4 regions of the Serratia sp. TSA_7 genome follow, and region 1 is predicted to be linked to each of the others. Evidence: predicted binding sites of a transcription regulator. Region 1 holds the regulator's gene; each other region holds the start of a gene.
What was found. Region 1 encodes CRP, which controls carbon source genes, mostly activating them, when cyclic AMP is high. Its sites were predicted from a motif close to ATGTGANNNNNNTCACAT; they were not measured.

Region 1 (5,271 bases):
AGCAGTTGAACATCCGTGCGGCGGAGCTGGAAGGCGACAGCTTCCACCGCTATACCCGGCCGGAAATGGACGCGGCGATCCGCAAAGCGCGCGATCTGGGTCGTCATATCAGCTATTTCGGGCCTGAGGCCAACGACTTCGGTCTGCTGCAACAGAGCTTTATCGAGTACGGCAAGAACGGCACCGGACGGTCACGCAAGTACCTTCATACCTACGACGAAGCGGTGCCCTATAACCAGGTCCCCGGCACCTTTACGCCTTGGGAAGCGCTGCCGGCGCCGACCGACGTGCTGTTCTATGAAGGGTTGCATGGCGGCGTGGTTACCGAACATACCGACGTGGCCAAACATGTCGATCTGCTGGTCGGCGTGGTACCGATCGTTAACCTGGAGTGGATCCAAAAACTGATCCGCGATACCGGCGAGCGCGGGCATTCACGTGAAGCGGTGATGGATTCGGTGGTGCGTTCGATGGAGGATTATATCAACTACATCACGCCGCAGTTCTCGCGCACCCACATCAACTTCCAGCGCGTGCCGACGGTGGATACCTCCAACCCGTTCGCCGCCAAAGCCATCCCTTCACTGGATGAAAGCTTCGTGGTGATTCACTTCCGCGGGCTGGATCAGATCGATTTCCCTTACCTGCTGGCGATGCTGCAAGGCTCTTTTATCTCGCACATCAATACGCTGGTGGTGCCGGGCGGCAAAATGGGGCTGGCGATGGAGCTGATCATGGCGCCGCTGGTGCAGCAACTGCTGGAAGGCAAAAAAATCGGGTAATGGGTCGGAGCGCGGCAGTTGGCCGCGCCCCTTTATTCTTACGCGTTACGCTACGTCGCGGATTTCAAAGCTGTGAGTCACGCTGGCAGCCTTGTTCAGCATCAACGACACCGAGCAGTATTTCTCGGCGGAGAGGTTCACCGCACGTTCAACGATATTGTCGGTCAGATCTTTGCCGGTCACGATAAAATGCAGGTTGATATGGGTAAAGACGCGCGGCACTTCTTCACGCCGTTCGGAGGTCAATTTCACCTCGCAATCACGCACGTCATTACGCCCTTTTTTCAGGATCGACACCACGTCGATAGCGCTGCATCCCCCCACCGACATCAGCACCATTTCCATCGGGCTGGGGGCTTTATCGCCGGCGTTGCCGTCCATCAACACCTGATGGCCAGACGCGGATTCCCCCAGAAACGTCAACCCTTCCACCCACTTAACTCTTGCCTGCATATTGGTCACTCCGATTAATTTCTTAAAATCAGAGTACGCTTTCGCATAGAAACTGGCAACGGAACCTGATGCTGGTCATGTGCGAGCAAGACAACACGAGACACCCGCCTCACTCTGTGCTACAAACAGAGCCGCAATAAATCTTTCCGGGACACTGATTTCAGGGAAACTCCCAGAGAAAGGCTCCTTTACCGGTATGTTAATAGAATGTAGCTTGCAGCTCTCCCGGCAAGTTAATATGCTAGAGCGACAGCGTATATTTATGACACGCCTCAAAACCTGCTGCCAGCCACCCTTAAAACAACGGCGACAGCACGTTTTACAGGGAACTCTGACCCCTGTGACACAAGGCAGCGATAACAACAGAGGATAACAGCGAATGGTTCTCGGCAAACCGCAAACAGACCCTACACTCGAATGGTTCCTGTCTCATTGCCATATCCACAAATATCCATCCAAAAGTACGCTGATTCACCAAGGTGAAAAAGCCGAAACGCTTTACTACATCGTAAAAGGCTCCGTCGCGGTGCTGATTAAAGATGAAGAGGGTAAAGAGATGATCCTGTCCTACCTTAACCAGGGGGATTTCATCGGCGAGCTTGGATTGTTTGAAGAAGGCCAGGAGCGTAGCGCCTGGGTCAGGGCGAAAACCGCCTGTGAAGTGGCTGAGATTTCTTACAAGAAATTCCGCCAACTGATTCAGGTCAACCCGGATATCCTGATGCGCCTGTCAGCGCAGATGGCAAGCCGCCTGCAAGTGACCTCAGAAAAAGTGGGTAACCTCGCCTTCCTGGACGTTACCGGTCGCATCGCGCAAACGCTGCTGAACCTGGCGAAACAGCCCGATGCCATGACCCACCCAGACGGCATGCAGATCAAAATCACCCGCCAGGAAATTGGTCAGATCGTCGGTTGTTCACGTGAAACCGTCGGCCGCATTCTGAAAATGCTGGAGGATCAAAACCTGATCTCCGCCCACGGCAAAACCATTGTCGTTTACGGCACACGTTAATCACTGAAAAAACGGCGCGATGATTCGCGCCGTTTTTTTATGCCCCGACCGATCATGTGGCGTCGACTGATTTACCACCCGGAAGTCAATTACGCACTGCGGCAAACGCTGGTGCTGTGTCTGCCGGTGCTCTTTGGCCTGCTGATCGGCCACCTGCAACTCGGCCTGCTGTTTTCCCTGGTTCCCGCCTGCTGTAACATCGCCGGGCTGGACACGCCCCACAAACGTTTTTTCAAACGCCTGATCGTCGGCGGCTCACTGTTTGCACTCAGCAGCCTGTTGCTGCAGCAGGCGTTGTTGTGGCAATTGCCGCTGCCGGCGTTGATGCTCGGCCTGGCTCTGCTGCTCGGCGTCAGCGGCGAGATCAGCCCGTTACATGCCCGCCTGCTCCCCGCCGCGTTGATCGCCGCCATCTTTTCACTCAGCATGGCCGGCACGGTGCCGCTGTGGTACGCCCCCTTACTGTATGTGGTGGGTACCGCCTGGTACGGCCTGTTCACCTGGTTCTGGTTCAAGCTGTGGAAAGAACAGCCGATGCGCGAATCGTTGAGCCAGCTTTATCTGGAACTGGCGGACTACTTCGAAGCCAAGTATTCCCTGTTAACCCAACATACCGATCCGCAAACCGCGTTACCGCCACTGCTGGTGCGCCAGCAAAAAGTGATGGACCTGATCAGCCTGCTGTATCAGCAGCTCAACTTTTTGCCGCACGCCAATAATCTCGAGCAAAAACGCCTGCAGCGAACCTTTCAGGTCGCGCTGGATTTACAAGAACACATTACCGTCAGCCTGCACCTGCCGGAAGAAGTGCAAAAACTGGTGGAGCAGAGCCAGGCCGAAGCGATTATCCGCCGCAATGCGCAGGTGATTGCCGGCCGGCTGCGCACGGTGGCGCACGATATTCTCTATCATCAATACTCTCAGCGCTTCAGCATGGTCAACGAGCTGGCGGCACTGGAAAAAGTGGCCGCACAGCACCCCGACAATCCGGTGGGCCAATTCTGTTACTACCACTTCAGCCGTATCGCTCGCCTGCTGCGCACCCAGCATCCGTTATACCGTCGCGACCTGATGGCCAATCAAAACCGCCTGCCGTTCTGGCCGGCGCTGTTCAGCTACCTGTCGTTCAAATCCAACGCCCTGCGCAATGCGGCACGGTTAGGAGTGATGTTGGCGGCAGGCAGCAGCCTGGGGATGATTTTCAATCTGCCAAAACCTTATTGGATCCTGCTGACCGTCATGCTGGTGAGCCAGAACGGCTACAACGCCACCCGGGTTCGCATCCAGCACCGTGCGCTCGGCACGTTGGCCGGGCTGGTGATCGCCGCCGGGTTGCTGCAGTTGCAAATGCCCGAGGGCGCGACCCTGAGCGTGATGCTGGTCATTACGCTGGCGGCCTATCTGGTTTCGCGTAAAAACTACGGGCTGGCGGTGATTGGCTTTACGGTGACGGCGGTCTATACCCTGCAACTGCTGGCGCTGAACGGCACACATTTCCTGATCCCTCGCCTTATAGACACCCTGATCGGCTGCGTATTGGTGTTCGGTGGCACCATCTGGCTGTGGCCACAGTGGCAAAGCGGCCTGCTGCGCAAGAACGCCCATCAGGCGCTGGAGAAAGATCAACAGGCACTGCGCCTGCTGCTGGAAGAGCAGGAACCCGATCCCAGCGCGTTGGCCTATGCGCGCATGCAGGTGAACCAAGCGCACAACGCGCTGTTCACCTCATTGAATCAGGCAATGCAGGAGCCGGGGTTTGAATCCAGCTATCTGGCGGATATGCGCCTGTGGGTAACGCACAGTCAGTTTATTGTCGAACACCTGAACGCGATGACCATTCTGGCGCGCGAGCACTATATGCTGACGCCCAAGCTGGCGCAGGAGTATCTGCAAACCTGCGAGATAGCGCTGCAAAGCTGCCAGCAGCGGCTGGAGTATGACGGGCCAAGCAGCGGCAACAGCATCATGCAGCCACCGGATTTGCACCCGGAAATGCCGGTTACCGAAATGGAGCGCCACCTGCGCCGCATTCTGTCCCACCTGAGCGTCATGCACACCATTTCGTCGCTGGCCTGGCGCCAGCGCCCGCATCACGGCATCTGGCTGAAACGTAAACTGCGCGATCAATAAGGGCGTCCTGCGGCGCCCCTTGTCATCCCGAGATAAGATTAAGCGTTAATCACGTCCTGCACCGCCAGCTCAAACAGCGCCATGCCATCGTCGATGTCTTTCAGCTCCACAACCAGAGAAGGCGCAAAGCGGATCACATTAGGGCCGGCGTTGAGGATCATCAGCCCACGCGCGGCGGCGGCGGTGAGGAAATCACGCGCCTTACCCTGATACTGTGGAGTCAGTTCTGCGCCAATCAGCAGGCCCATACCGCGAATGTCGCTGAAAATACCGTATTTCTCGCCGATATTCCGCAAAGCCTGCACGTACAGATGATGACGTTGTTCGATGCCATTCAGCACTTCCGAGGTATTGATCACGTCCAGCGCCGCTTCCGCCACCGCACAGGCCAGCGGATTACCGCCGTAAGTGGTGCCATGCGTGCCCACCTGCATCACCGAGGCAATTTCTTCGGTGGTCAACATGGCGCTGACCGGGAAACCGCCGCCCAGCGCTTTGGCGGTGGTGAGAATATCCGGCGTCACGCCATAATGCATATAGGCGAACAGCTTGCCGCTGCGGCCCATACCGCTTTGCACTTCGTCGAACACCAGCAGCGCCTGGTGCTTATCGCACAATTCACGCACGCCTTTGAGGAATTCGGCGTCCACCGGGGTGATCCCGCCTTCGCCCTGGATCGGCTCCATCACCACCGCACAGGTGTGATCGTCCATCACCGCTTTTACCGCTGCCAGATCGTTGAACGGCACGTGCACGATATCCGCCGGTTTTGGGCCAAAACCATCGGAATATTTGGCCTGCCCGCCCACCGAAACGGTGAACAGCGTACGGCCGTGAAAGGCGTTATAAAACGCGATGATTTTGGTTTTATACGGACTGTGGCGGCTAATGGCG
Region 2 (5,271 bases), on a different contig from region 1:
TAAAATATAAAAGACATTATTCATGCCAGTAGTAGGTGAAAGAGTGACTTTTCTGATGTGGCGATTTTGCCCGTTATCCGTAGCCCGAGATGCACTCCTATCACCCCGAGCTGTAATGCAGCAAGAAAATAAGGCCCAGATCCTTAATCTGCTTCCCCAATCCTCTCCAGCGCATCCACCACCAAATCCCAGAACCTGTCTTGATCCAGCGTTACCGCGACCTGCGTGTGGCAGTCCGGCGGCGGCGGGGCGCGAAAATCGGCCACGGTCATGCCCAGCGTCAGGGTACCGGTCAGTTCGATATCCACCGGCACCTTACGCACCGTCATCACTTCAGGGTCGATCACGTAGGCGACCGCGCAAGGGTCATGTACCGGCGGTGCGCTAAATCCCTGCGCCTGTTGGTACATCTTGCCGAAGAACGCGAGCAGCTCGCCGACGAATTTCGCCGGCCCGGTACCTATGGCGGCAATGCGTTCGCACACCTCCGGCGTGGCGAGCGCCTGATGGGTCAGGTCCAGCCCGACCATGGTCAGCGGCCACTTTTCATTAAACACGATGTGCGCCGCTTCAGGGTCTATCTTGATATTGAATTCCGCCACCGCGCTCCAGTTGCCCACGTGATAGCCGCCGCCCATCAGCACCACTTCCTTTACCCGCTCGGCGATGCGCGGTTCTTTGCGCACCGCCATGGCAATGTTGGTCAGGCCGCCGGTCGGCACCAGCGTCACGCTACCCGGCGGATGCGCCATCAGCGTATCGATGATCAAGTCCACCGCATGGCGTGGCTCCAGCGTCAGGGTCGGTTCCGGCAGCGCCGGGCCGTCAAGGCCGGACTCACCGTGAATATCGGGCGCTACCTCAATCTGCCGCACCAGCGGGCGCGGGCAGCCGGCGGCAAAGGGGACGCCGGTGATATTGGCGATACGCGCGACGGCCAGCGCGTTGCGGGTGACCTTATCCAGCGTCTGGTTGCCGACCACGGTGGTCACCGCCAGCAGTTCGATCTGCGGGTTGCCCCAGGCCAGCAGTAAGGCGATGGCGTCGTCATGCCCAGGGTCGCAATCCAGTATGATTTTTTTCATTTTTATTCCCGATGCAGAGGAGAGGTGCCCGCAGCATAGCGCAGCGTTGCAGAGCGGAGTAATGCCGATGGTGCTTTTGTTAATCGCATCAAAGCATTGCCAATGTTGCGGTGTAATTAAACGTAAATCCCCTCGCCGGCGCTTTACCCTGGAGTGGAGTCCATGGTTTACATTGCTGCTTAGTGCAACACAGAAAAGGGGGGAAATCATGACAAAGAACGGATGGGCGCTGGCTGCCGTGCTGGCGGCAATGGGATTATGGACGCTGCTGGCCTGGGGCGTCTCCGGCGTGCTGGCCTGGTTACCTGCACTGGTGGGCTTGGCGGAGAACGGCTCGGCGCAGTTGGCACCCCAGTTTACCGGCTTGCTCAGCCTGGTGCCGCAGGCGCTGCTGGAGGGCTGGTTGCCGATGCTGCAAGAACTGGGGCGCTGGCTGGCCGGCTCTTTCCCGTTGTTGCTCACCTGGGCGGGCTACGCCGTTTGGTTAATCTGGGGGCTGGGCATGCTGGCGCTGTTGCTGCTTGGCGCTCTGGCGCGCCGTTTTCTGCTCAGCGGTAGCCCTGATAGACTTCCGCCACGCGCTTGAAGTACTCCGTCAGGTAATCGATGCACACCTGCACCTTAAGCGGCAGCTTGTCTTTCTCGGTGTACAGGGCGTATACCGGGCGAGGATCCGAGTGATAGCTTTTGAACAGGATCTCGATCTCGCCGCGTTTGATCTCTTCGATCACCCACATCAGCGGTGCGTAGGCGATGCCGGCCCCGGCTTTCAGCCAGCGGATCATGGTTTGCGAATCGTTGGTGACAAAGCGCCCTTGCGGCGAGATGCGCGTGGTGATGCCTTCGGGGGCTATCAGTTCGAATTCGCTGTCCGGCCGCACGCTGTATTCCAGCCAGGAAAAGTTGACCATGTCGCTGGGTTTCTGCGGCGTGCCGTGCTGGCTGAGGTAACTTTTAGCGGCGCATATCACCATCGGCATTGAACCGAGGCGTTTGGAGAACAGGCTGGAATCTTGCAGCGCGCCGGTGCGGATCACCACGTCCAGCCCGTCGGCAATCAGGTCCGGCGCCGGAATACCGGTCACCAGGTTCACCGTCAGACCGGGATATTCCTTCAGCATATCGGCAGTCATGGTCGCCAGCACGTTTTGCGCCATGGTGGACGAACTGCCGATGCGCAGCGTGCCGGTCGGCGTATTGTTAAACGCGTACAGCTGCTCGTGCACCTCGCTCACTTCCTGCAGCATGCGGCGGCAGCCCTGATAGTAAATTTTCCCGGCTTCCGTCAGGCCAATGCGGCGCGTGCTGCGGTTGAGCAGCTTGACCTGCAGCTCATTCTCCAGTTTGGAGACGGTCTGGCTGATAGATGAAACGCTCATATCAAGCTGGCGCGCAGCCGCCGTAAACGACCCGCATTCAACGACTTTTGCGAACACCGACATCCGTTTTAGTCTTTCCATTATTCACTCTGGCTTAAAAGTGATTTAGATCACAGATTGTTGATAGGTTGATAGTAAGCACGCTAATATAAACCGGTCGGGTGGAAAGACCTTACCAACGCGTGAGTGCGGTCGGCAGAGCAGCTTTGGCCGATCCCTCCGATATCCTCGCAATCCCTATCGCGGATGTATGCCCCTGAGTTTATCCTTTTTTCAGGTTCCTGACCTGTCTGGGCCGAAATTTGTGGTGCGCGTCAGCTAACATGTAAAGAGAATGTGAATGAGAAGAAAGGGTAACGCCCGGTGCAGTGAACAATAAGGAAAAATGGATGAGTTTGCTTCCGGTTATGGTCATCTTCGGACTGTCGTTTCCCCCGGTATTTTTTGAGTTGCTGGTATCGCTGGCGCTGTTTTTCTTGCTGCGCCGCCTGCTGCAACCCACCGGGATTTACGATTTTGTCTGGCATCCGGCGCTGTTTAATACCGCGCTGTATTGCTGTCTGTTCTATCTGATTTCACGTCTTTTCGTTTGAGGTCGCTGTGAAAAATTTCTCAATAAAAATAGTTCGAATCGCGATCACTTTGTTTCTGGTCCTGTTAGCGATCGTCGCCATATTCAAAGCCTGGGTGTTCTACACCGAATCCCCCTGGACGCGTGACGCCAAGTTTACCGCCGACGTAGTGGCGATAGCGCCGGACGTCACCGGCCTGCTGACCGATGTACCGGTGGTGGATAACCAACTGGTGAAAAAAGGACAGGTGCTATTTGTTATCGACCGGCCGCGCTATGAGCAGGCCTTGGCGGAAGCCAGCGCCGACGTTGCCTATTACCAGACGCTGGCGGCGGAGAAAAAACGTGAAGCCGGCCGCCGGGTGCGTTTGGGCGTGCAGGCGATGTCGCAAGAAGAGATCGATCAGGCCAACAACGTGCTGCAAACCGTGCAGCATCAGTTGGCGAAAGCCGTGGCGACCCGCGAGCTGGCGCAGCTGGATCTGGAACGTACCACGGTGCGTGCGCCGGCCGACGGCTGGGTCACCAACCTGAACGTCCACAGCGGCGAATACATCACCCGCGGCTCGGTCGCCGTGGCGCTGGTGAAGAAAAACACCTTCTACATTCTGGCCTATCTGGAAGAAACCAAGCTGAATGGCCTGAACAAGGGCGACCGTGTGGAAATCACCCCGCTGGGCAGCAACCGCATCATGCACGGCACCGTCGATAGCGTGGCCGCCGCCGTGAACAACAGCAGCAGCACCGTGAACAGCAAAGGGTTGGCGTCTATCGACAGCAACCTGGAGTGGGTGCGCCTGGCGCAGCGCGTACCGGTTAAAATCCTGCTGGACGACAAAGACCAGTTGCATCCGTACCCGGCCGGCACCACCGCGACCGTGGTGATCACCGGCAAGAACGATCGCAAGGCCGACAGCGGCTCGCCTTTTGTTCGCCTGATGCATCGGCTACGTGAGTTTGGCTAATGAATAGCCCAACGTTTATTCGGCTGAGATTCGCTTTCAAGCTCAGCTTCGCGATTGTGTTTGCCCTGTTTGTCGGTTTCCACCTCAATTTGGAAACCCCGCGCTGGTCGGCGATGACCGCCGCCATCGTAGCCGCCGGCCCGGCCTTTGCGGCGGGCGGCGAGCCGTTCTCCGGCGCTATTCGCCACCGCGGCTGGTTGCGTATTATCGGTACCTTTATCGGCTGTTTCGTCGGCCTGGTGATTATTGTCTCCACCGCACGCGCACCGGTGGTGATGCTGTTGTTGTGCTGCATCTGGGCCGGGTTTTGTACCTGGATCTCTTCGCTGATCAAGGTTGAAAACTCCTACGCCTGGGGGCTTGCCGGGTATACCGCGCTGATCATCATCGTGACGACCTCCACCAGTGAAACCAACCTGCTGGAAGCGCCGCAGTTCGCCGTGGAGCGTTGCAGCGAGATTGTGCTGGGGATCGTCAGCGCGGTGCTGGCGGACCTGCTGTTCTCGCCGCGTTCGATCAAACTGGATATCGACCGGGCGGTAGACAAGCTGCTGGTGGATCAGTATTTGCTGATGCAGATGTGCGTCAGTAACGCCGAGAAAGAAGACATTGACCGCGCCTGGAGCAATCTGGTCAAAAGCACGACCGCGCTGAACGGCATGCGCAGCAACCTGATGATGGAGTCATCACGCTGGCAGAAGGTCAACCGGCGCGTGCGGGCGCTGCATACTCTGTCGCTGACGCTGATTACTCAGGCTTGCGAGACCTATCTTATCCTGCTCAATCACCCGGATGCGGTGAAGGACAATATCCGCGAACTGCTGATGGTGCCGGCGCAAACGCCGCAGGAGATCCACAAGCGCATGAAGTTGCTGCGCCAGGTGCTGACCACCAACCGCACCGACGAGACGCTGCTGACCATCACCAGTTGGGTCGGCGCGGCCACGCGTTACCTGCTGTTGGCCAAAGGCGTGCATACCAACAGCAGCATCAACGCAGTGGAAGAAGATGTGCTGAGCAGTGAAGTGGTGGTCAGACCGACCTCGGCGGAAGGGCATCACGCCATGATTAACGGCCTGCGCACCTTTGTGGCGACGACGTTTGGCAGCCTGTTGTGGCTGTGGACCGGCTGGACTTCCGGCAGCGGTTTTATGGTGATCATTGCGGTGATTACGTCGCTGGCGATGCGCACCCCGGCACCGCGCATGGTGGCTATGGATTTTGTGCTGGGCATGCTGGCGGCGATCCCGGTCGGTTCGCTGTTCTTTATG
Region 3 (5,271 bases), on a different contig from region 1:
TCGACACTATCCGCGCATTGCCGGTACAGGGTCTGCATGTCGATCTGGTGGCCGGTCACGACGATATAGCCGTATTGCACAAGGCATTGCCAAAAGAGTGGTTGCTGTCGCTGGGCGTCATCAATGGCCGTAACGTCTGGCGTGCCGACCTGAGCCGTTGGTTCGACCGCCTGCAACCGCTGGTTAACAGCCGTCCACTGTGGATTGGCACCTCTTGTTCCCTGCTGCACAGCCCCATCGATCTGAGCGTGGAAACCCGCCTGGATGAAGAGGTGAAGAGCTGGTTCGCCTTCGCTCTGCAAAAATGCGCCGAAGTGGCTTTGCTAAGCGCAGCGCTGAACGCGCCTGGGGCAGAAAAGCAGGCAGAGCTGGACGCATACAGCGCGCCAATCCGCGCTCGTCGTCAGTCCAGCCGCGTACATAATGCGCAGGTAGGCCAGCGTCTGGCCGCCATTACCGCACAAGACAGCGAGCGCCACAGCCCTTACGCTCAGCGCGCTCAGGCGCAACGCGATCGCTTCAACCTGCCGGCCTGGCCGACCACCACTATCGGCTCATTCCCGCAGACCACCGAAATCCGCGGCCTGCGCCTGGATTTCAAACAGGGGCGTCTGGACGGCAACAATTACCGAACCAGCATTAGCGAGCACATCAAACAGGCGATCGTTGAACAAGAACGTCTGGGCCTGGACGTGCTGGTGCACGGCGAAGCCGAGCGTAATGACATGGTGGAATACTTCGGCGAGAACCTCGACGGCTTCGTCTTCACCCAAAATGGCTGGGTACAGAGCTACGGTTCCCGCTGCGTAAAACCGCCAGTCATCATTGGCGACATCAGCCGCCCTGAAGCCATTACCGTGGAGTGGGCGAAGTATGCGCAATCGCTGACCGACAAGCCGGTAAAAGGCATGTTGACCGGGCCGGTGACCATCCTTTGCTGGTCGTTCCCGCGTGAAGACGTAACCCGTGAAGTGATCGCCAAGCAGATCGCCCTGGCGCTGCGCGACGAAGTGGAAGATCTGGAAAAAGCCGGTATCGGCATCATCCAGATTGACGAACCGGCACTGCGTGAAGGGTTGCCGCTGCGTCAATCCGACTGGGCCGCTTACCTGGACTGGGCAGTGGATGCCTTCAAACTGAACGCCGCCGTGGCGCAGGACGATACGCAGATCCACACCCACATGTGTTACTGCGAATTCAACGACATCATGGATTCCATCGCGGCGCTGGATGCCGACGTGATCACCATCGAAACCTCGCGTTCCGATATGGATCTGCTGGAAGCCTTCAAAGAGTTCGAGTATCCAAACGAAATTGGTCCTGGCGTGTACGACATCCACTCGCCAAACGTGCCAAGCGTGGAATGGATCGAAGCGCTGCTGCGTAAAGCGGCGCAGAACATCCCGGCGGAGCGCCTGTGGGTTAACCCGGATTGCGGTCTGAAAACCCGCGGCTGGCCGGAAACCCGTCAGTCGCTGGCCAACATGGTGTTGGCGGCTCAGCGCCTGCGCGAGCAGCAAGCCTGATCGGAGTGCGTTGCCCGGCCGTTGAGGCCGGCGTGCAATCAATAAGGTTCTGGTGTGATTATTTTGGGCGCTTCGGCGCCCTTTTTTACATTGCAGGCGGCCACCGGTGAAGGCAGCCGCGAGGGGAAGGGTTATTTGACGCCGACCACGCCGTGTTGAGCGAACCATGTCAGCATGCGTTGCCAGCCGTCCGTCGCCGCTTCGGCATCGTAACTTGGGCGATAATCTGCATTGAAAGCATGACCCGCTTCGGGGTAGACCACGATCTCGGCATCGGCGTTAGCTGCGCGAATCGCCTGACGCATGGTCTCCACCGTTTCCAGTGGAATTCCGCTGTCCTGGCCGCCGTATAATCCCAGCACCGGCGCAGACAGCTGCGTAGCCACATCGACCGGGTGTTTCGGCGAGTTTAGCGTTTTTTCGCCCACTAACTTGCCGTACCAGGCTACCGCTGCCTTCAGTTGCGGGTTATGCGCGGCATACAGCCAGGTAATACGGCCGCCCCAGCAAAAACCGGTAATCGCCAGCTTGCTGGCGTCGCCGCCGTGGCGGCTGGCCCAATGGGCTGCGTGGTCGAGATCGGCCAACACCTGACGGTCCGGCACCTTGCTCACCAGCTTTTGCAAGATGTCGCCAATCTCCTGGTAATCTTTGGCATCGCCCTGTCGGAAGTACAACTCTGGCGCTATCGCCAGGTAGCCCTGTTTCGCCAGGCGGCGACACAGATCCTGAATATGCTCGTGAACGCCAAAAATCTCTTGTACCACCAGCACCACGGGGAAGGGGCCGTTGTGGTTCGCTGGTTTGGCAATATAGGCCGGCAGGTTGTCACCCTGCGAGGGAATGGTGGTTTCCCCGGCATGAATGCCCTGTTCGTCGGTAAATACAGTAGAAGCGGCCAACGGCGTTACGGCCGGGGCGAATCCCCCCTGAGCCTGTTTTAATGTCATCACATGGTCGGTTTTCATTGCGGTCTCCGTGCAATAGAAAAAAGCGCTGAGAATAACTATAGGAAAGATTACCCGTTATTGGCACCCGGTTGAGCATTTTCGGTCAAGTCTGTAAAAAACGATTAATTATCTGGCTTTAGCGCATTTTTGTTATCTTTTTATCAGGATATTGCGCATTTTGGCCTGCATTAGCGCCATAAGGTACGTTAGCCCCATTTTTTGTTGCTAAGTCGCCGATAAAATAAGGCTATTTTTCGGTGGCGACATAAGTGGCCTCGTGGTGGGAAAAGGGGCCTGTCGCCAAGAGGAACGGCGGTAAACGGCGGGCTGTTTTGTCGGCTAGACTTGTGGCAAGTGCGGCGTTTACAGCGTCTTTGGGCTATTTAATGTGACTTTTGTCACAAAAATTATGTAGATTTATCTTTGTTTCTTTATTCATGGTGATGGCCATCACGAAATTGGATGGCGATTTTCAGTAGAGTACTTTTTTGTTCCTCCCAATAAACATGATCTATGAGGAGTCTCGTATGTCTCAATCTGATGTTTTTCATCTCGGCCTCACTAAAAACGATTTACAAGGGGCCCAGCTTGCCATCGTTCCGGGCGATCCGCAGCGCGTAGAGAAAATTGCCAAGCTGATGGAAAATCCGGTGCACCTGGCTTCCCATCGTGAATTTACTACCTGGCGCGCAGAGCTGGACGGCAAGGCGGTGATCGTCTGCTCCACCGGCATCGGCGGCCCGTCTACCTCTATCGCCGTTGAAGAATTGGCGCAACTGGGGATCCGTACCTTCCTGCGTATCGGCACCACCGGGGCTATTCAGTCGAACATCAACGTCGGCGACGTGCTGGTCACTACCGCGGCGGTTCGCCTTGACGGCGCCAGCCTGCACTTTGCGCCGATGGAATTCCCGGCCGTGGCCGACTTTGCCTGCACCACCGCACTGGTCGAGGCCGCCAAGGCCAGCGGCGCCACCACGCATATTGGCGTGACCGCGTCTTCTGATACCTTCTATCCGGGCCAGGAACGTTACGATACCTATTCCGGCCGCGTCGTCAGCCGCTTTAAGGGCTCGATGGCAGAATGGCAGGCGATGGGCGTGATGAACTATGAAATGGAATCCGCCACTCTGCTGACCATGTGCGCAAGCCAGGGCCTGCGTGCCGGTATGGTTGCCGGCGTGATCGTCAACCGCACCCAGCAGGAAATTCCAAACGCAGAAACCATGAAAAACACCGAAAGCAAAGCGGTACAGATTGTGGTTGAAGCGGCACGCCGCCTGCTGTAATCGCCTCCCCCTTCAACGGGCCGCCAACGCGGTCCGTTTTTCCATTCAGCCTTAATCTGTTACGGTTATATCCACGCCTTGCAAACTGCGGCTGGCCGCAACGTGAAAGCCAGGGTGTATATAGCCATCAGCGCCATCCTTTCGGCCGCCTCTTTATCCGTTGATTTCGGTTTTGCCGTTCAGGTTGCGCCTTTTAGACAATAACCACGAGGACGTCTATGACCGCCCAGATTCTGCTTCATCCTTCACTTGCTCCGCTTGATGGCGGCATTAATTTCCGCGATCTAGGCGGCAACGGCGTCGTCGGTGGTCGCCGCATCAAACGCGGTCTGTTGTTCCGTTCCGGCTCGCTGAATTGCCTGACGGAAAACGACTGCACCTTCCTGGCCGGCGTGCCGGTGCGCTCGGTGCTGGACTACCGTGACGCCGACGAAGTGCAGGACAAGCCTGATATTCTGTGGCGTGGCGCCGATTACCATCATGTTCCGGCCAACCCATTGAGCAGTGGGGTTAACGCTAACCTGGAAAAGCTGACCAGCCAGACGTTGGCCGGTTTCGACGCACAGGCGTTTATGCAGGAGCTGTATCGCCGGCTGCCGTTCGGCAATCCTGCGTATAAACGGCTGACCCAACTGCTGCTTACCCCCGATAGCGGCGCTATCGTCCAGCATTGCGCGGTGGGTAAGGATCGCACCGGGGTGGGGGCGGCACTGGTGTTGTTTGCCCTGGGGGCTGACGAGGCGACGGTGGTTGAAGATTACCTGCTGACCGAAACCACGCTGGCGACCTTCCGCGAGCACATGCTGGATCAACTGTCGATTCGCCTGAACGCCTCGGCGCTGGGGCAGTTCACCTACGTGCTAAGCGTCCGCGAAGAGTTCCTGATGACCGCCCTGAGCGGTATTCGCACTCAATACGGTTCCACCGATCGCTGGCTGGAGGCAGAATACGGCCTGGGCCCAAGTCAGCGTGAAACGCTGCAGGCGTTCTACCTCGAGTAAACCGCGACATGTTTAGTCGGGGTTTAACCTGCCCCGGTCGGCATTGCGTATCCTTGGCACAGGAAACCCCGTATCAGGAGCCCGTATTGAGCCTCAACGACATTATCAACTGGGTCAGCGATGCCGTGCGTCAGCACGAAGGCTGGGCCATCCCCATTATTTTCTTCCTGGCATTCGGCGAATCGCTGGCGTTCTTGTCCCTGCTGTTGCCGGCCACGGTTATCCTGCTGGCGCTGGGCGCGTTGATTGGCGAGAGCGGCATCGCTTTTTGGCCTATCTGGGCCGCCGCTGCCATAGGGGCATTTTTCGGCGACTGGCTTTCTTACTGGATCGGTTACCACTATCAAGACCGCGTGGCGCACATGTGGCCGTTATCGCGTAATCCGCAGTTGCTGGACCGCGGCCATGCGTTTTTTGAACGCTGGGGCGTGCTGGGCATTTTTATCGGCCGCTTCTTCGGGCCGCTGCGCGCGGTGGTGCCGCTGGTCGGCGGTATCTGCGGCAT
Region 4 (5,271 bases), on a different contig from region 1:
GACATAACGATCGGTCATCAGCAGGTCTATTCGCAGTTGGGGATACTGCGCCATAAAAGCCGCCAGATGCGGCGCGACGTGCAGGCGGCCAAACGACAGCGAAGTGCTGACACGCAACGTTCCCTGCGGCTGGCTTTGCTCATCGCGCATTCGCTCATAGGCCATTCTCAATTGTTCCAGCGCGGCGCTGCAGTCTGTGAAGTAGCGCTGGCCGGCTTCGGTCAGCGACATCGCCCGGGTTGTGCGGTTGATAAGCAGCATATCAACCTGTTGCTCAAGCTTTTTGACCAGGCGACTGACGGCAGAAGGCGTCATATTCAGCGCTTGCGCCGCTCTGGCGAAGCTCTGATGTTCAGCCACGGCGACAAAGGCTTTTACCAGTTGCAGGGAAGGTTCTTCCATTCGTTCTCCCAGGGAATGAATATCTGAAATTTACGGCTATTATCATCCAAATTGATGATGGTTAGAATGCGTTTTTTACCGGGAGAACCTTATGGACACTCACAATAATGCCGCCGTTTTTGCCAATCTGCACCGTCAGCCACACCCATTACGCCTGCCCAATGCCTGGGACGCCGGCAGCGCATTGTTGATTGAAAGCCTCGGTGCCGCCGCGATCGCCACTACCAGCGCCGGTGTCGCATGGTCGTTGGGCTATCGCGATGGCGACAGGTTGCCGTTAGCCCCGCATCTGGCGAGCATTGCGGCGATTGCGCGCGTCATTAAAGTGCCGCTCAGCGTGGATATCGAAAGTGGTTACCCGGATGAAGAAGGCAGCCTGGAAAGCCGGGTGGCGCGCTTTATTGACGCCGGTGCGGTGGGCATCAATATTCAGGATGGGGCGGATTCGCCGCAGATCTTGTGCGAGAAAATCACCCAGGTGCGTAATGTCGCGGAGCGCATGGGGATTAAACTTTATATCAATGCGCGCACGGACGTTTATGCGCGCAGCCTGGTCCCTGCCGCCATGCGAGTCAGTGAAACGCTGAGTCGAGCCAAGAGCTACCACGAGGCGGGGGCTGATGGGTTGTTTGTTTTGGGCGTGACGGACCCGGAACAGATCCGTGAAATTGCCGGCCAAACCGATCTGCTGCTTAATGTGATCGCCTGGCCTGGTCTTTTGCCGGCGGAGCAACTCGCCGCGCTTGGCGTACGCCGGGTGAGCGTCGGCTCATGGATCCCGCAAAGCCTGTGGACGCACACTGCCAGATTGGCGGCAGGTTTTCTGGCCGATGGCAGTTCCGAACCGCTGTTCGGTGATGCAGCGCCTTACTCGCATATCAACGGTTGTTTCCCCGATTAACGAGTCAGGATGCCGGATGGGGGATTACCGCATTCGGCATGTTCGGGGGGGCGGGGCGGTTTCAAAAAAATGGTTGAAGAAAAGTAAGGTTATGGTTGATGCTCGTATAATAAGAGTATATGAATCAAGCTATTTTATGGATTTTAATGATTCATGTTATTAATGCGGCTATAAGTTTTCTATTTGCAATGATTTTATTTATGTGGTTAGGTTGGCATAAGGTAAATGATTTGTGAATGCGGGTGGGCTTTATGAAAAGGATTTTTATAGTTGCTACTTTATTTTTTACTGCGTTATGTCCTCTCTATGGCTACGCAAATGAAAATCATTATGAAACTATAGAAGCCAACTTATCCCAGGTTGGTTATTTTTCTTTAGGAATGAATGGCTTTGCTGGCAAGATTAGTGAAGGGGAAGTTGCTGTAATAGATATTCTTAAAAGCAAGAACGCAACTGATATTTTCCTGAGAACAGCCAATAATCCCAAGGCAACGCCAGAAAGTAAACTCTATGCAGCTTGTGGATTGAAACAACTAGGTAAACTAAATAATAATGACGTCAAATCCATTTCTGAAAAAGAGTGGAATGATGATGTTTCTGTATTGAAAGCAGACATTCTAAGAAAAGAAAAATTTAAACATTTATATTTTGGTATTTTGAATCATGGATGCATGTGAGTAAATTTACTGAATTACTCTATTTCTTGGGGAAGCGGCCCATGGCAACCTTCAAGCGGTAATAGCTTCACCGGTATCCCTCCGTCAACGGGCGGGCTTGCATTACGCCGAACCATGGGCCGGCATGTCGGGTTAAGCGCATGATCCTCTGCCGCCGCACCTTTGCTCAAATTGTCACCGAAACTTCCCGCGATCTCTTATCCTCGTTATGGCATAATGCGCGCCAAATCACATTCCCAATGATATGAAGAGCGAGCGCTGTGTTAAGCACTAACAACATCACTATGCAGTTTGGCAGTAAGCCGTTGTTTGAAAACATCTCCGTCAAGTTTGGCGGCGGTAACCGCTACGGTTTGATCGGGGCCAACGGCTGCGGCAAATCCACCTTTATGAAAATTCTGGGTGGCGATCTGGTGCCGAGCGGCGGCAACGTGTTCCTCGATCCGAACGAACGCCTGGGCAAACTGCGTCAGGATCAGTTCGCTTTCGAACAATACAGCGTGCTGGACACCGTCATCATGGGCCATCACGAGCTGTGGGCGGTGAAGGAAGAGCGTGACCGCATTTACGGTCTGGCCGAAATGAGCGAAGAAGACGGCTATAAAGTGGCCGATCTGGAAGTGGCTTACGGTGAGATGGACGGTTACACCGCCGAAGCGCGCGCCGGCGAACTGCTGCTTGGCGTAGGCATCCCGGTTGAACAGCATTACGGCCCGATGAGCGAGATCGCGCCGGGCTTCAAACTGCGCGTATTGCTGGCGCAGGCGCTGTTCTCCGATCCGGAAATCCTGCTGCTCGACGAACCGACGAACAACCTGGACATCGATACCATTCGCTGGCTGGAGCAGGTGCTGAACGATCGTAACAGCACCATGGTCATCATTTCGCACGACCGTCACTTCCTGAACATGGTCTGTACTCACATGGCGGATCTGGACTACGGCGAGCTGCGCGTTTATCCGGGCAACTACGACGAATACATGACTGCGGCCACTCAGGCGCGCGAGCGTCTGGTTGCGGACAACGCCAAGAAGAAGGCACAGATTAACGAACTGCAATCGTTCGTGAGCCGCTTCAGCGCCAACGCCTCCAAATCCAAGCAGGCGACCTCTCGCGCCCGCCAGATCGACAAGATCCAACTGGAAGAAGTGAAGGCCTCAAGCCGTCAGAACCCGTTCATCCGTTTTGATCAGGACAAGAAACTGTTCCGTAACGCGCTGGAAGTGGAAGCGCTGACCAAAGGCTTCGATAACGGCCCGCTGTTCAGCAAGTTCAATCTGATGGTTGAAGTGGGCGAGAAAGTGGCGGTACTGGGCCCGAACGGTATCGGTAAATCCACGCTGCTGAAAACGCTGGTGGGCGACGCTCTGCCGGACAGCGGCAGCGTGAAGTGGTCCGAAAACGCCAAGATCGGCTACTACGCTCAGGATCACGAATACGAGTTCGATGACACCCTGACGGTATTCGACTGGATGAGCCAGTGGAAGCAGGAAAAAGACGACGAGCAAGCGGTGCGCAGCGTGCTGGGCCGTTTGCTGTTCAGCCAGGATGACATCAAGAAGAAAGTTAAGGTGCTGTCTGGTGGTGAAAAGGGCCGTATGCTGTTCGGCAAGCTGATGATGCAGCGCCCTAATATCCTGGTTATGGATGAACCAACCAACCACCTGGATATGGAATCCATCGAATCGCTGAACATGGCGCTGGAAATGTACGAAGGTACGTTGATCTTCGTCTCCCACGACCGTGAGTTCGTCAGTTCGCTGGCGACGCGCGTGCTGGAAATGACGCCGACCAAGGTTATCGACTTTACCGGCAACTACGAAGACTATCTGCGTAGCCAGGGTATCGTTTAACTCTGCTTAGGCAGTCAAAAGGCGGGAGCATTCCCGCCTTTTTTGTCTCCGTTATAGTGCAGAGTAAAATGTTCTGTTGAAATTCTGACATACACTCCTCAAATATCGTTCACTATCTGCATTTTTCCCCGTAAGCATAAAATCTGGAATGCATGTCTTTTATTTATCGTAAAGCGAGTGTAGAAGCTTAATTTTATTATTTTAAGCTGCCCGTATATTTACCTGGTTCGTTAATGCCATTAATTAACCTTGCCATAAAATTAGTTAAAAATCGGTTATGCGAATGACTTATATATTGAAGTAGTTGCTGGTTTTAGTCTGTTTACCTTGATTTTAATAAGGATGAAAATATCTTGATATTTTCTCGCGCAAACGTTAGTAATAATCGTTATCACACATGATGAGAGGCTTTTTCAGTATTTTAGGGGTGATTAATGCAGTCTTTTAGAACTAATGGCATATTTTTTCGGAAATGGATGCGCTGCGCTACATACCTTTTTATGATATTCACCGCTGTGAATTATATTGGTAACAGTATTCATGGTGGAGATTTATATTTCTTTTTATTGATTGTTTTTTTATGTCTTTTGGGCGGCTTTGCCTTTGTTTTTTTCAACATTATCAATGTAAAGGATGACGAAAAATGAAAGAGCTTGGTTTGCGCGAAATTGCTCAGATATCGGGTGCTGGTGGTGAACAACTGGCTCAACTGGGCGGCACTTTAGTAGGGACTTGGGCCTCTGGTGGTAATCCTTACGCCGGAGCATTGGGAGGGTATGTGGCTGGTGAATTATACAGTGGGATACAACATGGTCACCAAACCGCCCCCGGCATTGGACAAGGATTAGGGTCCTACAACCCTAATTATAATCCTGGTTTGATCGGGCCATGGCAACCTTCTGGGAATAGTTTTTCTCTCGCGGAAATCCAGGCAATTGGCTGGGCAAGGTTTCAAAAAGATGTTTGGGGTGGATAGCATCGATCAGGTTCAGAAAATGATTGGGTCAGGCATAATATAGGGCGATGGTTCGCCCTATATATTATTCATCAGAATGGGGCTCTGCGGCCCTGCATGGTTACCCGTTTGGCCAATGCTTACTATTCCCCGCCGCACACTTCGCACTGCGGGTTTTTCGGCAATTTCATCTCGCGGAACTGCATCGTCATGGCGTCGAACATCAACAGTTTTCCGGTGAGGGGCTGGCCGTAATGCGTCAACAGCTTAATCGCTTCCAGAGCTTGTAGCGTGCCGATAGTGCCCACCAGCGGCGCCATAACCCCAGCCTCGACGCAGGTCAGGGCGTTTTCGCCGAATAACCGGCTCAGGCAGCGGTAGCAGGGCTCGTCCGGCTGGTAGGTGAATACGCTGAGCTGCCCCTCCATGCGGATCGCCGCGCCGGAAACCAGCGGTTTGCGTTGCGCATGGCACTGGCGGTTG

Region 2: the regulator CRP is predicted to act here: its motif matches at 2,563-2,580, upstream of aaeR (HTH-type transcriptional activator AaeR).
Region 3: the regulator CRP is predicted to act here: its motif matches at 2,863-2,880, upstream of udp (uridine phosphorylase).
Region 4: the regulator CRP is predicted to act here: its motif matches at 2,197-2,214, upstream of ACUTQW_RS02040 (ABC-F family ATPase).

Annotation. Positions count from the first base shown of each region.
Region 1 covers NZ_JBQZFU010000008.1:47,535-52,805, forward strand. The annotation lists gene ACUTQW_RS20610 (phosphoribulokinase) at 1-782, shown strand, start outside; gene ACUTQW_RS20615 (OsmC family protein) at 828-1,235, opposite strand; gene crp (cAMP-activated global transcriptional regulator CRP) at 1,615-2,247, shown strand; gene ACUTQW_RS20625 (YccS/YhfK family putative transporter) at 2,302-4,377, shown strand; gene argD (bifunctional acetylornithine/succinyldiaminopimelate transaminase) at 4,416-5,271, opposite strand, start outside.
Region 2 covers NZ_JBQZFU010000009.1:169,996-175,266, reverse strand. The annotation lists gene uriH (uridine-preferring nucleoside hydrolase UriH) at 144-1,085, opposite strand; gene ACUTQW_RS22065 (hypothetical protein) at 1,294-1,671, shown strand; gene aaeR (HTH-type transcriptional activator AaeR) at 1,634-2,545, opposite strand; gene aaeX (p-hydroxybenzoic acid efflux pump operon protein AaeX) at 2,854-3,057, shown strand; gene aaeA (p-hydroxybenzoic acid efflux pump subunit AaeA) at 3,065-4,000, shown strand; gene aaeB (p-hydroxybenzoic acid efflux pump subunit AaeB) at 4,000-5,271, shown strand, end outside.
Region 3 covers NZ_JBQZFU010000005.1:21,422-26,692, reverse strand. The annotation lists gene metE (5-methyltetrahydropteroyltriglutamate--homocysteine S-methyltransferase) at 1-1,526, shown strand, start outside; gene ACUTQW_RS16740 (dienelactone hydrolase family protein) at 1,658-2,494, opposite strand; gene udp (uridine phosphorylase) at 3,004-3,765, shown strand; gene ACUTQW_RS16730 (tyrosine-protein phosphatase) at 3,984-4,766, shown strand; gene ACUTQW_RS16725 (DedA family protein) at 4,853-5,271, shown strand, end outside.
Region 4 covers NZ_JBQZFU010000001.1:420,231-425,501, reverse strand. The annotation lists gene ACUTQW_RS02055 (LysR family transcriptional regulator) at 1-402, opposite strand, end outside; gene ACUTQW_RS02050 (isocitrate lyase/PEP mutase family protein) at 494-1,303, shown strand; gene mchS3 (MchS3 family protein) at 1,555-1,980, shown strand; gene ACUTQW_RS02040 (ABC-F family ATPase) at 2,241-3,833, shown strand; gene ACUTQW_RS02035 (hypothetical protein) at 4,477-4,809, shown strand; gene moeB (molybdopterin-synthase adenylyltransferase MoeB) at 4,932-5,271, opposite strand, start outside.